2 regions of the Planococcus sp. 11815 genome follow, and region 2 is predicted to be linked to the other one. Evidence: riboswitches for the same ligand, from Rfam matches in the RefSeq annotation. Region 2 holds a riboswitch; the other holds the start of a gene.

Region 1 (5,355 bases), 1.6 Mb from region 2:
GGAAGTTTCAGAAGGTCTCGTATTGGTAGACTTTTGGGCAGCATGGTGCGGGCCTTGTAAAATGATCGCTCCAGTTCTTGAAGAACTTGATGCAGACATGGACGACAAAGTGAAAATCGTGAAATTGGATGTTGATGAAAACCAACAGACAGCTAGCGAATACGGTATCATGTCCATCCCGACACTTCTTTTGATGAAAAACGGCGAAACAGTCGATAAAGTTGTCGGCTTCCGTCCAAAAGAAGCTTTGGCTGAATTGGTTGAAAAACACGCATAATTCCAAAACCGGGTCCCATTCGTGGAACCCGGTTTTTTAAATAGGGTGAGGAAATGAAAAATGAAATGATTCAACATAAATTGGCAGTTTTGCCGGACCAGCCTGGCTGCTATTTGATGAAGGACCGCCAAGGGACAGTCATCTATGTCGGCAAGGCGAAAGTGTTGAAGAACCGTGTGCGTTCCTATTTCACTGGCAGCCACGATACGAAAACACAGCGCCTGGTCAATGAAATCGAGGACTTTGAATACATTGTCACCTCTTCCGACAAAGAAGCATTGATCCTTGAATTGAACTTGATCAAAAAGCATGACCCGAAATACAATATCCGGCTGAAAGACAATAAGACTTATCCGTATTTGAAAATCACGGGCGAACGCCATCCGAAATTGGTCATCACGAGACAGGTCAAAAAAGACAAAGGGAAATATTTTGGCCCTTATCCGAACGCCTATGCAGCAAGCGAGACGAAGAAGCTGCTGGACCGTTTGTATCCGCTCCGCAAATGCCATACGATGCCGGACCGCGTCTGCCTCTATTACCATCTCGGGCAATGCCTCGCGCCTTGCGTCAAACCGGTAGAGAAGGATACGTACCGTGAAATGATCGACGGCATCAGCCGGTTCTTAAACGGCGGCTTCCGCGAAGTGAAGCAGGAGCTGACCGAGAAGATGAGCGAAGCGGCGGAGAACCTGGAGTTCGAACGGGCAAAAGAATACCGCGACCAGATCAGCCACATTGAATCGGTCATGGAAAAACAGAAAATGGCCATGAACGATTTCACCAACCGCGACGTCTTTGCTTACGCTGTCGATAAAGGCTGGATGTGCGTGCAAGTATTTTTCGTGCGCCAAGGAAAGCTGATCGAGCGCGAAGTGTCGATGTTCCCGTTGTACCGCGACCCGGAAGAAGAGTTCTTGACCTTCCTCGGCCAATTCTATGAAAAGCCGGATCATATCAAACCGAATGAAATCCTGTTGCCGGAAGCGGAAGATGAGGAATTCCTGAAAGAATGGCTCGGCGCGAAAGTGCTCGTCCCGCAGCGCGGCAAGAAAAAAGATTTGGTCTTGCTTGCGCGCAAGAATGCGGAAATTGCCATCAAGGAGAAATTCCAGCTGCTCGAGCGCCAGGAAGAACGCACGGTCGGTGCCTGCAACGAATTGGGCGAAGCGATGAACATCCACACGCCGCTGCGCATCGAAGCATTCGATAACTCCCATATCCAAGGGGCGGATGCCGTGTCTGCGATGGTCGTCTTCATCGACGGGAAACCGTCAAAAAAAGATTACCGGAAATACAAAACCCGCTCCGCGCAGAAGCCCGATGATTATGCGGCTATGCGTGAAGTGGTCCGCAGGCGCTACAGCCGCGTGCTGAAGGACGGCTTGCCGCTGCCCGACTTGATCATTATCGATGGGGGCAAAGGCCAAATCGAATCGGCGCGCGAAATCGTTGAAGACGAACTCGGGCTCGATATCCCGATTGCAGGACTTGCAAAGGACGCCAAGCACCAAACGTCCCAGTTGTTGTATGGCAATCCAGTTGAAATGGTGGAACTCAAACGCACAAGTGAAGCGTTTTATTTATTGCAACGCATTCAAGACGAAGTCCACCGCTTTGTCATCACGTTCCACCGCCAATTGCGCGGCAAGAATTCGATTCAATCCGCTTTGGACGGTTTGCAAGGCGTCGGCCCGAAACGCAAGCAGCAATTGCTCAAGCATTTCGGCTCCGTCCGGAAAATCAAGGAAGCGAACGCCGGCGAGATCCAGCAGGCCGGTATTCCTGAGAAGCTGGCCGTGGAAATCGAACGGCATTTCAAAGAACAGCCGTTGCAACAGGAATAACTTCGTGGTATTGTAATAACACAATTGAATCACTTGTAAAAAGTGATGATAGAGGAGCGGACGTCAATAGTAAGCATCCCGAGATTTGCAGAATCTGTGAAGGATGCCAAAAGGGACGCCCGCCGAAGTTTACGCGCACTGCTTGCGTGTATGCTGGTCCTGCATTTAAGAGATGCAGGGCTGTCAGAGTTTGACTCTGGAGGGCTATCTCACATGGACGTTTGAAATCGTACATGAGAAGAGAGGTAGCTTGCCAGGCAATCGGCGAGTTGCCTCTTTTTTGTTGAGGGCCACTTATCTTAAGTGGGAGTGAAGAGAATGACAACAATCGTAATGAAATTCGGCGGGACGTCCGTGGCGTCTCCGGAGAAAATCGTGGGCGTAGCAAGACGCGCCATCCAGGAAAAACAACAAGGCAAGCGCGTCGTCATCGTCGTCTCGGCGATGGGCAAAACGACAGACACGTTGCTTGGACTTGCGGGAGAGATTTCCGCAGAGCCGCCAAAGCGTGAAATGGACATGCTGCTTGCGACCGGTGAACAAGTGACCATTTCGCTGTTGGCGATGGCGTTCAAAAAACTCGGGCATGATGCCTTGAGTTTCACAGGCTGGCAGGCGGGCATCGAAACGGAATCCGTCCCACGCAATGCGCGCATCGAAACGATCCATACACAGCGTTTGGAAGAGGCCCTCGACCTCGGACTGTTCTGCGTGGTCGCAGGGTTCCAGGGCGTCGACAAGAACGGCAATATCACGACGCTTGGCCGCGGCGGGTCCGATACGACCGCTGTCGCACTGGCGGCTGCGCTCGGTGCTGAAAAATGTGAGATCTACACGGATGTTGACGGAGTTTACACTTCCGATCCACGTTATGTCACAGGCGCCCGCAAACTTGAACAGATTTCATACGACGAAATGCTCGAATTGGCCAATCTCGGGGCGGGAGTCCTTCATCCGCGAGCCGTGGAATTCGCCAAGAACAATCAAGTGCCCCTCTCTGTAAGGGCCAGCTACTCGGATGAACCGGGGACTATCATTCAAGAGGTGATCACTGTGGAAAAAAATCTAATCGTGCGCGGCGTGGCATTCGAAAAAGACATCGCCCGCATCACTGTCAGTTATACGAAGCCATTCAACGGGTCGCTTTCCAATATCTTCACGAGTCTTGCGGATCACTTGATCGATGTCGATATCATCGTGCAAAGCATCATTGAGGAGTTTCCGCCGTCTGTTTCTTTTTCAATCAAAGAAGACAGCCTGGCAGAAGCCCAGCGCGTCTTGTCGGAAGCGCAAGAAAAAATTGGCTATAACTCCATCGATATCGAAACCGGCTTGGCAAAAGTATCGATTGTCGGCTCCGGCATGGTGTCGAATCCCGGCGTCGCGGCAAAAATGTTCGATATTCTCCGCGCGCAGGATGTGCCGGTGAAAATGGTCAGCACTTCCGAAATCAAAGTCTCTGTCGTCGTGCCGGCTAGTGAAATGGAACGTTCAGCAAATGCGCTCCACGATGCATACGGACTGACGCCAGCGTCTGTCAGATAAGCCAAAAGCCCAGCCTAGCTGGGCTTTTTTGAATTACCGAAAGTTTGTGCAAAAATTCACAATTTGTTCAAATTTGAAATCTTGCCTGCACGGTCCTATATGAGCTTATAAAACCTCGAAACAGATGCCTGTATCTCGCCTGTTTCGAAATGAAAATATAGCTTTTCATGAATTCTTTCCTATTTAATATCCGCAAAAACCTTCGCAGACCCTAGACTGGATGCGCTTAAAAAGGTTTCCTTGCCTTGACGCTCCTAGAGGGGGGGAGTACAATAAATATGTCATATTCTTGTACATGATGCTTACAGCAACGTGAATATGTTTTCCTGATATAGGAAAGCTTTACGCTGCCAACTAATGTTTTTGAGGGGGGTAAAATTTTTGGATAACAATCGTGAATTTTTAATGCGCAGGCTGCACTCTTTACTCGGGGTCATTCCAATCGGATTGTTCTTGACGCAGCATTTGATCGTCAACCATTTCGCTACGCAAGGCGTGGAAGCGTTTAACCAAGCTGCCCACTTCATGGCAAATCTTCCATTCGTCATCTTCCTGGAGATTTTCGTCATCTACTTGCCGCTCATGTATCATGCTTTCTACGGATTATACATAGCGTTCACAGCGAAAAACAACCCGGGGCATTACAGCTACATGCGCAACATTTTATTCGTTGCCCAGCGTTACACCGGGATTTTCCTTGTGGTCTTTATCGCATGGCACGTGTTTGAGACAAGATTCCAAGTTGCGATTGGTGCAGCAGAGGCAGATTTCAACATGATGGAAAACATCCTGTCAAATCCGTTCATGTTCGCCTTCTACGTAGTAGGTGTCCTGTCCGCGACGTTCCACTTGGCGAACGGATTGTGGTCTTTCTTTGTAACGTGGGGAATCACGGTTTCAGAGAAAGCACAGCGCTACTCAACTTACTTCACACTTCTAGTCTTTATTGTATTATCGATCATTGGTATCAGAGCATTGTTTGCATTCGTTTAAGGATGTCCCAAACATTGGTGAATTAAAAGAGGAGTGAACACTACAATGGCGAAAGGCAAAATTTCTATCGTCGGTGGGGGCCTAGCTGGCCTAATGGCAGCGATCAAAGTTGCCGAAGCAGGAGCACCTGCCGATCTATTTTCCATCGTTCCAGTTAAACGGTCTCACTCTGTGTGCGCACAGGGCGGCATTAACGGAGCGGTGAATACAAAAGGTGAAGGGGATTCCCCGGCAATTCACCTAGATGACACCGTTTACGGCGGTGACTTCCTAGCTAACCAAAGACCGGTCAAAGCGATGGCCGACGCAGCACCTGGCATCATCCGCCTGCTTGACCGCATGGGCGTCATGTTCAACCGTACGCCTGAAGGGCTTCTTGACTTCCGTCGTTTCGGCGGCACGATGCACCACAGAACGGCATTTGCCGGCGCGACAACGGGCCAGCAATTGCTATATGCACTTGATGAGCAAGTCCGCCGCTATGAAGTTGCAGGCTTGATCACGAAATATGAAGGCTGGGAATTCCTGGGCCTCGTCATCGACGATGAAGGCGTTTCACGAGGAATCACTGCACAGAACTTGACGACAATGGAGATCAAATCGTTCCGTTCGGATGCCGTCATCATGGCAACTGGCGGACCGGGGATTATCTTCGGGAAATCCACAAACTCTGTCATCAACACAGGTTCTGCT
Region 2 (5,355 bases):
GGTACTGGAGCGGTCTCTGAAGAAGTCAAAAATGAAATCGCGAAGCTCGGCATTGAAGTAGATCGCATCAGCGGTAAAAGCCGTTACGAAACTGCAGTGAAAATTGCTGAAGAACTAGGAATGGACGAATCTTTATTCGTTACGACTGGCGCAACCTTTGCCGATTCTTTGTCAATCTCCCCAGTAGCAGGTTATATTGAAGAACCGATTCTGTTAGTTCCTGCTTCAGGTACTGTTCCAGCGGTAGTTGCGGACTACATTAAAGCGAATCAACCGGCATTACCGTTCATCATCGGCGGCGAAAAAGCAGTTGCTCCTTCAGTGGAAGCATTGTTCGCGGAAGAACCGATGCGCCTTGCAGGTGTCAGCCGTTATGACACAAACAAAGCAATCAATGATTTCATGTATGAAAATGAGTTGTTCGATGAAACAGCTGAAATCTATATCGCGACGGGTACCAATTTCCCGGATGCATTATCAGGAAGCGCACTCGCTTCACTTTATCCAGATCCGCTTGTATTGACTGCCCCAACCCCTACAGCGGCGTCTAAACAACAAATTCAAGATTATTCGACACCGGATACTTTCCACTATATCCTTGGTGGAGAAAAAGCCGTTTCATCTGACACGTTGAAAAAATTGTTCGCAAAATAATATCGGAAAATGCCTGCCATCCGGCGGGCATTTTTTGTCCTGGAAAATCAAAATGCTATTTCTTGTATCAGATTGTGGGTATAATGAATCTGTTGTACCAAGTCAATCAATCAAGCAATAATTGATGGAGGTTCCAATGGAAAAAGAGATGGCTTTATTCGGTAAACGAGTGGAAGAAGATAAATATATGATTGCCCAACTGATCCAAGAAGAGCGGCTGACGGCATTGCCGAAGGATGTTGTGGAAGAAAACCGTAAATTCTCGGAGCTGGTGCTGGAAGAACGTGCCCGTTTCATTGAATTGCTAGGGAAAGCTATGCAAGACAGCTGCAATGAGGCAAAGAATATGGCGGTGATTACGGAGTGGGGCAATGCGACAGGAAATTTCTTTCTTGACCAGGGCATGACACTGGATGCAGCGCTCGCAGAAACCGGCTTATACCGGAAGCATCTGGCAGCCGTGATCAAAAGTGAAGGCCGCCGCTTGAATATTTCCCCGGAAATAACCTACGACGCGGCGGAATTATTGCATGCGTTGTTGGACCATGCAACGTATGCTTACACGCATGCCTATACGGTTTCCTACCAGAACAACTTGGCGACAGCAAGGCAGGAGTTTCTGGAGTTGTCGGCACCCGTAGTCCCGATCAGCGATTCGGTCGCGATTTTGCCGCTTGTCGGCAGCATTGAAATCGACCGTGCGCATTATATTTTGGAGCGCACGCTATTGTCAGCAAGTGAATTAAAGATCAACACATTGATTGTCGATTTATCAGGGGTCATCCGGGTCGATACGATGGTGGCGGAACAAGTCATTAAAATCATCCAGGCGCTCGGGCTGATCGGCGTCGGAGCGATTTTGACGGGGATCCGTCCAGAGGCGGCGCAATCCTTGACGACATTCGGTGTGGATGTGCGGACATTGAACATCGGCGGCAGCTTGAAGCGTGCCTTGGAGAATGTCTATAATTGAAAAAAGGCTTCGCGGACCCTGAAATGGGTCTGCGAAGCCTTTTTTAATTGGTGACCGCGTCCTGTTTAGCGGACGGCAGGAATTGCTGCAAAGTGGCTGTTTCTTCTTCTGTTAAAGCGAGCATCGGCAAGCGTACGCCGCCGACCGGAACACCTAATAGGTTGAGTGCCGCTTTGACCGGGCTCGGGCTCGGTGCTGCGAACAAAGCTTTCATCGTCGGCAGTAATTTGCGGTGAAGCGCGGCGGCTCCAGCTGTATCGCCTGTGCGGAATAATTTAACCATCTCCTGCATTTCGTTGCCGATGATGTGGGAAGCGACCGAGACGATGCCTGTTCCGCCGATAGAAAGCATCGGCAAGGTCAGGCTGTCATCGCCGCTGTAGACGGCAAAGTCGCTGCTTGTACGTTCGATGATTTCAGAAGCGGCATCCAAATCGCCGCTTGCTTCTTTCACGCAGGTGATATTGTCTATAAGCGACAGGCGGACGATGGTATCGACCGATAGATTGACGACACTGCGGCCCGGAATATTATAGAGCATGACCGGAAGCGTCGTCGCGTTTGCAATCGCTTCAAAATGGCGGTACATGCCTTCCTGGGACGGTTTGTTATAGTAAGGAGTGACGAGCATGACGCCATCGACGCCCGCTTGCTCTGCCTGCTGGGTCAAGGCGACCGATGCGCGCGTGTTGTTTGAGCCGGTGCCCGCGATGATTTTCGCGCGCCCGTCTGCTACGGTGACGACATGGACGAACAGCGCCACTTTTTCGTCTGTCGACAAAGTCGGCGATTCGCCGGTCGTCCCGGCGACAACGATGCCGTCCGAACCGTTATTGATTAGATATTCCACGAGATTTGTTGTTGCCTGAAAATCGATTTCACCGTCTGAGTCAAATGGCGTCGCCATTGCAGTGATCACTTGACCGAATTTCATAGAGAACACACCCTTTTCTAAGTTTTTTTCAAAAGTTAGAGGTGGGGGCCGGTCCGGAGTAAACAAAAAGGCAGCAACGGGGGCCCGTTGCTGCCGTTAGAAACAATGTTTACCAATCGTTCCTGTTCGTCAGATAGCCCTCCATATAGTTTCCTATATGACAGTCCGGCACTTCTTCAGTGCAGAACCAGCGCACAGGAATATGAGCATCCTGCCGCTTCGGCAAATCCCCCTTTCGGCAATCGTCCTAAGAGCTCATACTCCTCGGATTGCGTACTGATGGTTTTTGCGCCTCTATCCTCGCTCCGCTAAGGAAGCAAGAAATTATTGAATTAGCTGTAATATAACAGAAAGGAATGGGAATGGCAAGAGAAAAAGAATTTTTTATTTTGCAAAATGTGGGAATAGTAAGCTGCGGCTTTAATTGATCTCACTGGATAAAAGGAGGCAATCAGATGGACGATCATCAAATGGACCGGCAATTGAATATCCAAACCGGTGGCGAGCAGATGGGCTTTAATGCGTCGATGCATGAGCACCGTTTCGAAGTGACGCCCTATGCGTGGCTGGATAGATTGTTCAAGGCACACCCGCTTAAGGGCAGCGGCAGGCTGGTCGATTTTGGCAGCGGCAAAGGGCGCTTGAACTTTTTTGCGCATCATGTATTCGGGACGCCGTCGGCAGGAGTGGAAGTCGATCCATCGCTTCATGAAGCTTCGCTGCGGAATTTACAGCGCTTTAAGGGGAAGGCGGACATCGAATTCATCAACGGCTACGCGCAGGATTATGAAATCCATCCGGAAGATCGCTGGTTTTATTTTTTCAATCCGTTTTCCGATCCGGTGTTCATGACGGTCATAGACAGGATTTTGGCATCAGTAGCCGATCATCCGCGCGAAGTCGAAGTGATTTTATTTTATCCGGCAATCGAGTATACCGATTTCCTCGAACGCCGCACCGCTTTTGAATTGACCGGTGATATTGAGCTTCCAGTTGAAGCGGAAGATCCGCGCGAACGATTTTTGGTCTACCGCTTGCCGAGATGGGATTAAAGTTTCCGGTGAAACGGGTATAGCTTTATAAAAATGGATGCGGAAAGAGGGTTTCGGTTATGAAATGGAAAGGGCGAGCGGGCAGCAGGAATGTAGAAGACAGGAGAGGGCGCAGTGTTGGTGGGCCGGTTCTTGCCGGCGGCGGGATCGGCGGCTTGCTGATTGTCCTGTTGATCACGTTTCTCGGGGGAGACCCTGGAGCGATACTCGGCGATGGCGGAGGAACTTCTAGTTCGGAACCGTATGTGGCAAGTGAGCGGGAAGAAGAACTGGCCGATTTCGTATCGGTCGTCCTCGCAGATACGGAAGAAGTGTGGGCGGAAGTGTTCGCTGAAGAAGGCATGGAATATGTCGAGCCGACTTTGGTGCTGTTTTCCGGAAGCGTCCAGTCAGCATGCGGCATGGCCGGTGCTGCGACGGGGCCATTTTACTGCCCGGCGGATTCCAAGCTGTATATCGATTTGAGCTTTTACGATGAACTCGAGCGCCAGTTCAACGCACCTGGGGATTTTGCGATGGCGTATGTCGTCGCGCATGAAGTGGGGCATCATGTTCAGAACCTGCTTGGCGTCCTCGGGGATGTCCAGCAGGCGCGCAATCAGCTGAGCGAGACGGAATACAATCAATTGCAAGTACGCCTGGAATTGCAGGCGGATTATTTATCGGGCGTCTGGGCGCATCATGCTCAAGGCATGGGCTATCTGGAAGAAGGGGATTTGGAAGAAGCTTTGAACGCTGCCAGTGCGGTCGGTGACGACACGATCCAGAAACGGACGCGCGGCTACGCCGTTCCGGAAAGCTTCACTCACGGCACATCCGAACAGCGCAAGGAATGGTTCTACAAAGGCTTCCGCGCCGGTGATTTGAATGATGGCAATACGTTTAACGCGCCGGAATTATAAGCTTTCGAAAAGATTGATATTTTGCGCTTGGTGATTCATTATAAAGAATAGACAGTCTTTTTCATCGGCAACCGTAAATGAAGAAGAAATCCTATTCTATGAAGGAAGTACATTCATGACACAAGAAATAATGACGGAAGACAATATTACCCGTCTCGAAGTGGACGGCAAACAATTGATTTTGATCGGCACCGCGCATGTGTCCAAACTGAGCGCAGAGCAAGTAAAGGAAGTCGTTGAACGCGAACGGCCGGATTCGGTGTGTATCGAACTTGATGTACAGCGCTATGATTCGGTCATGCAGGATAAGAAATGGAAAGAAACCGATATTTTTAAAATTATCAAGGACAAGAAGGCGAGCCTGTTATTGATGAACTTGGCCATTTCCTCGTTCCAGAACCGTTTGGCTGACCAGTTCGGCATCAAGCCCGGCTCTGAAATGATTCAGGGCATCCGTTCGGCAGAAGAGACCGGGGCAGAGTTGGTCCTTGCCGACCGCAATATCCAAGTGACGTTTTCGCGCATTTGGGGCAATATCGGCTTGATGGGCAAGGTCCAGCTCATTTCGTCCGTGTTCTTCAGCATTTTCAGCAAGGAATCGATTTCCGAAGAAGAACTGGAGAAGATGAAGCAACAAGATACATTGAACGCGGTGATGGACGATTTCACGAAAGCGTTCCCGCGCATCAAAAAGCCGCTCATCGATGAACGCGACCAGTATTTGGCGCAGAAAATCAAAGAAGCTCCTGGGAAAAAGGTCGTCGCAGTTCTCGGTGCCGCTCATATTCCGGGCATCACGCGCGAAATCCACGAAGAGCAGGATTTGAAGGCACTCAACGA

Evidence for each region. A riboswitch is a leader RNA that binds a small molecule or an ion and turns the genes downstream of it on or off. The one in region 2 is predicted to bind lysine.
Region 1: linked by a shared signal. The riboswitch ahead of M1Q06_RS07060 (aspartate kinase) and the one ahead of dapA (4-hydroxy-tetrahydrodipicolinate synthase) in region 2 are both predicted to bind lysine.

What each region holds. Positions count from the first base shown of each region.
Region 1 is NZ_CP096991.1:1,378,398-1,383,752, forward strand. It holds gene trxA (thioredoxin) at 1-277, shown strand, start outside; gene uvrC (excinuclease ABC subunit UvrC) at 331-2,124, shown strand; lysine riboswitch at 2,166-2,339, shown strand; gene M1Q06_RS07060 (aspartate kinase) at 2,443-3,669, shown strand; gene M1Q06_RS07065 (succinate dehydrogenase cytochrome b558 subunit) at 4,051-4,662, shown strand; gene sdhA (succinate dehydrogenase flavoprotein subunit) at 4,708-5,355, shown strand, end outside.
Region 2 is NZ_CP096991.1:2,974,859-2,980,213, reverse strand. It holds gene M1Q06_RS14935 (cell wall-binding repeat-containing protein) at 1-654, shown strand, start outside; gene M1Q06_RS14930 (STAS domain-containing protein) at 791-1,627, shown strand; gene dapA (4-hydroxy-tetrahydrodipicolinate synthase) at 1,671-2,561, opposite strand; lysine riboswitch at 2,688-2,866, opposite strand; gene M1Q06_RS14920 (SAM-dependent methyltransferase) at 3,017-3,613, shown strand; gene ypfJ (KPN_02809 family neutral zinc metallopeptidase) at 3,673-4,515, shown strand; gene M1Q06_RS14910 (TraB/GumN family protein) at 4,646-5,355, shown strand, end outside.